2 regions of the Pseudoalteromonas sp. APC 3893 genome follow, and region 2 is predicted to be linked to the other one. Evidence: predicted binding sites of a transcription regulator. Region 2 holds the regulator's gene; the other holds the start of a gene.
The links. Region 2 encodes LexA, which represses DNA repair genes until DNA is damaged. Its sites were predicted from a motif close to TACTGTATNNNNATACAGTA; they were not measured.

Region 1 (2,415 bases), on a different contig from region 2:
AGCCATTGTGTAGATTGTTCAATATCAGCAAAAACAGCGGCGGTGCTTTTAAAATATCTTTTATTAATTGTTTTTGAAGTGAGTTACAAATAACAATAATGGTAGCTGTGCAACCATGTTTTATATACCAATCATAAATCAGTTTACCCGCTGTAACCGCTTTAGGTGTGCCTAGCACTAATTGCTCCCCGCTCTTAACACGTTCCCAGTTTCATACTTGTCTTATTTATCTTAACCTATGGATATAAGAAAAGTTTAATTCATAAGTTAGCGCAGTGCGAGTTTGTGGCTAAAAGCTTACATGACACTTTTTATATTTTTTACCACTGCCACATGGGCATTCATCGTTACGACCGACTTTAATATCAGTAGTGGGAAATATATCACCATCTAAGTAGCGCCATAGGCCACCTTCTTTTACAAAGCGTGACTTTTCGTGCAACTGGCAATATAAGTTTTGATAGAAATAGCTTACGCAAAATTCAACGACCCCTGTTTGATCATTGTGTTCAGCCGCCATTACATCTAGGTTACTGAAACGGCAACTATTAGCAAAATCAGCTATTTCTTTAATAGGGTTTTCTGGTTGTTTTTCCCTTGCGTATGTTTGGTAAACGTACTCGGCATTTTTAAGAGCATAAGCAACGTAACGTGAGCACATAAGCTGCTCTGGCGTTGTTGCCTGTGCTGAGCCCGCATGTAGCTGTTCACAGCAGTCAGCATAACTCAGTTTACTATTACACAAGCAAAGGTTTTGCGTGAGTGAGGTCATTATGTTTTACTTGTTAGATAAAACGATATTTTAACAGCTTACTGTGCTAATGCTAACTCACTTGGCTGCTTCGTTTTGGTAAAACAATATAATTTTGCACTAGTATGCTCTAAGTTGATTGATAAATCAGCAAGCTGGTTATCTTTTACTATATCAGTCCATGTGATGACTGCGGCAAAGTTACCGTTATGAAGTGCAGAATTTAATACATACTCTAAATTTACCAAGTGTTTTTGTCTGATCACTAAAAGCTTTGAGGTATCAATTGAGCAAGAGTCTAGCAATGCTTTACTTGGTACATGGTCAGGTGCAATTAAAAGGGTCCACGCATTTTGACTGTTGTAATGGTGAAGCACTTTTAATAATTCAAAAGTTGCAGATATCTCATCTTCAATTTGAATTAAATTAACTGCTGCACTTTGATTATCTTGTTGGTAACTTTTAACAGTTCTTACGGTAATTGGCTGTAACATAACTTTCACTCACTGGTTGTTTATACAGTATGTGTATACAGTAGTTTATACAGTTATTTTGCGCAAGTGCTTTTTGCTATTTTTTAATCAACTTTTTTGTTTTAAATGAACGGAAATATATAATCCTATTAAATATCAGTGCTTTATTTTTTATTGGTTAAGCCCATATTAAGGAGCTGGCGGGATTAAGTGATTAAATTGTTGTTGGTGAATTTGTTCATACAGTGTTGCCGCATAACATTTTGCATCTTGAAAGCGCTTTGTTGTCAGGTGTTTTCTCAAATCAGTTAACGCTGTTGTAGCAGGTTCATACCCTTGGCTACTTGCAAGGCTAAACCAAACAGCGCCATGAAATACACTTTGTGGTACGCCTTGACCTTTTATAAAAAACAGACCTAAATAAAATTGTGCGCGATGGTTACCCGCCATTGCGGCAAGTCTCATCCATTTTGCTGCTAGGGGAGGCTGGTCGTTTTTTAAGTAGTACAGTGCTTTGGTAACAACATTTTCGGGGGTATCCGCTTTACCTTCTTTTTGTACCGTATTACTCGGTTGAGTAATAAAGGATAAAACATTATCTAGTTGTTGCTCTAGGTCCAGCCCACTTGGAGATGTATCTGTCATAATACCACGCATGTTATTGTTTTCATTCACTGCATAAGTTTAGTCTAATACAAGGTAATTTGTCCTGTTATTCGTTAAATCTATGGTAAAATTACGCAATTATTCATTTGTTAGCTGAAATTTTATTATGCTTGATGCGTTATTCAAGATCAAAGCCCATGATTCGACCGTTCGCCGGGAGTGTATTGCGGGATTAACGACTTTTATTACTATGGTTTATATTGTTTTTGTAAACCCTGCCATGTTAGCTGAGGCCGGAATGGATCAAGGCGCGGCATTTGTAGCAACGTGTATAGCAGCGGCCATTGGTTGTTTTATTATGGGCTTTTGGGCTAACTATCCGTTAGCGCTTGCTCCGGGGATGGGGCTAAATGCCTTTTTTACCTACGGTGTTGTTTTAGGTATGGGTTATACGTGGCAAGCAGCATTAGGTGCGGTGTTTATGTCTGGCTGTATCTTCCTGTTTTTAAGTTTGTTTAAGGTCAGGGAGTGGATAATCAATGCGATTCCTTTAGTGCTAAAACAAGCAATTGCTACCGGGATTGG
Region 2 (2,415 bases):
TAAGATCATCAAAATCGTTAAAATGTACCTAAAATTACATTTTGGACGTAGCAATGAAAAAAATAATAGCGATATTTATTAGCGGCTTAGCTTTTCCAAGTTATGCAGCTATAAACCATCAAGTTGAAGTGGGATTTACAGATTTAAGCGGGTTAGATAAAGCATTTCTAGGCGCGAGGTATCGTTATTTTAATGATGATTTGGACGCCTTATCGGGCCCTCAAGAGTTGAAAAGCCATTTGCATCGAGTGAGTAATGTCGCTATCGGCGGGTTTGCTAATGATAACCTGTATTATATTACCAGTGATGCGACTTATTATTGGCAGCATGGCGTTATTCTGGCGGCTGGTGTACAGCATGTGGATGATGATAGCGGTATTTGGCAATCAGATAGTTCTTTGCTCAATGCATCGATAGGTAATCAAATAAACGATCAATTGCAAATTGGCTTAACTGCTTTTTATAGTCGGGTGGAAGAAACACGTCACTTTTATCCAAGCGAGGAGCTAACTTCGGTTGAGTGGAGTTATGCGCCTTACATTCGCTGGACTAATATCAATAATAATCAAGGCTGGGATATAGAGGCAAAGCAATTGGCAGGGCGGTATCGTTACATCCAAGGCCGAGCAGCGTATTACGTTAATCAAGACTGGTCTGTTGGCGTAGTTGCTAACGTACATGGGCGAGGCGATCGAGATGATAATTATGAGTTGCAAACACAGTATTGGTTTAATGAACATATAGCGTTGAAGTTTGGTTTAGGCTCATCTTTGAAATCTGATGATGGTTTAAATAGCGCTACTTTATTGCTGAGTACCAGATGGTAATCAAGAAGGGTTAAAGCTAGCGAATTTAAAATTTGCGATTTTCAAATAACTGTATATACTCACAGTTAAATGTACTGTATGGAAAACCAGTTGTATGCGCCCATTAACGAATCGTCAAGCTCAAATTCTTGAATTAATCAAAGTGTTTATCAAAGATACTGGCATGCCACCTACGCGTGCTGAAATTGCGCAAACTTTAGGTTTCAAAAGCGCTAATGCTGCCGAAGAGCACTTAAAAGCACTGGCTAAAAAAGGTGTTATTAAAATGAAGCCGGGTGCAAGCCGCGGTATTCAGCTGGTGGAAGAAGATGAGCCAGAGCAGCTCGGATTACCATTAATAGGCCGAGTAGCAGCGGGTGAACCTATCTTGGCGCAACAACATGTTGAAAGCCATTGCCAGATTGACCCTTTAATGTTCAAGCCTGCCGCTGATTTTTTATTGCGTGTACAAGGCATGAGTATGAAAGATATTGGCATTATGGATGGTGATTTACTTGCGGTGCATAAAACCCAAGTTGCTGAAAACGGCCAAGTAGTGGTAGCGCGTGTTGATGATGATGTAACTGTAAAGCGCCTAGAAAAAGCCGGGCGTAAAGTTTTGTTGCACGCCGAAAATGAAGAGTTTTCTGCAATTGAAGTAGACTTAGAGCATGAGTCTTTTAATATTGAAGGGCTTGCAGTCGGTGTGATCCGTAATGCTGATTGGATGTAAACCTATTTTGCACCAAATTGGTGATATTTGGTGCTTTCACTTTTATATTTTTATTTAACTGCTAGTTTTAGCACTTGTCTGTAGCTACTAAAGCTCTATATAAGCTAGATACCTCCTGCTTTTAGCCATTTCTTTCCTCACCTGAATTTAAAATAACGCGCTGATTTTGTATTGTTATTTTTGCACCAAAATAGAATTTTATTTGCACTAAAACTTGCTAATTGTTCATTTTTTAACTAATTGGTTAATACACTGTGTTAACGACTGATCTTTTGGGGCCTTGCTGCAATTTATTGTTGCATGCGAAGAGATTAATTTAACCAGTTACAATAAAAATAACGAATTGGCGCGAAAAAAGCAGTGCCGCCTTTTCGCTTTGCGTTAGCAATAGCATCAAAAGGAGCCGTCACATGGGTAAACTGAGCTCTACCTTGTGCCTTATATTATTTATGCTGCCGCAGCAATTATTGGCAAATAGTCAATTTAATATGCGCGAAGGTGTAACCGATATAAGTAATAATGTTTATCAACTGCACATGACAATATTTATAATTTGTTGTGTGATTGGGGTGATTGTTTTTGCCGTTATGTTTTGGGCTTTAATACATCACCGCAAATCAAAAGGGGCGATACCTGCCCAATTCCATGAAAGCACCAAGGTTGAGATACTTTGGACTGCGATTCCGTTTGTCATTCTAATTGCAATGGCAGTGCCTGCGACAAAAACCTTAATTGCGATGGAGGATGCCAGCAAAGCTGACATTACCATTAAAGTGACAGGTTCTCAGTGGAAGTGGCATTATGAATATATGGGGGAAGACGTTAGTTTTTATTCAATTTTATCAACACCGAACGACCAAATTGCCAACCAAGCCG

Region 1: a site for LexA is predicted at 1,269-1,288, ahead of QMA12_RS16450 (SulA-like leucine-rich domain-containing protein). Genes of this name have one in related genera too.

Annotation. Positions count from the first base shown of each region.
Region 1 covers NZ_JASDCD010000017.1:6,963-9,377, forward strand. The annotation lists gene QMA12_RS16445 (YchJ family metal-binding protein) at 290-772, opposite strand; gene QMA12_RS16450 (SulA-like leucine-rich domain-containing protein) at 811-1,245, opposite strand; gene QMA12_RS16455 (sel1 repeat family protein) at 1,414-1,869, opposite strand; gene QMA12_RS16460 (NCS2 family permease) at 1,997-2,415, shown strand, end outside.
Region 2 covers NZ_JASDCD010000005.1:67,958-70,372, forward strand. The annotation lists gene QMA12_RS08870 (hypothetical protein) at 54-827, shown strand; gene lexA (transcriptional repressor LexA) at 922-1,539, shown strand; gene coxB (cytochrome c oxidase subunit II) at 1,950-2,415, shown strand, end outside.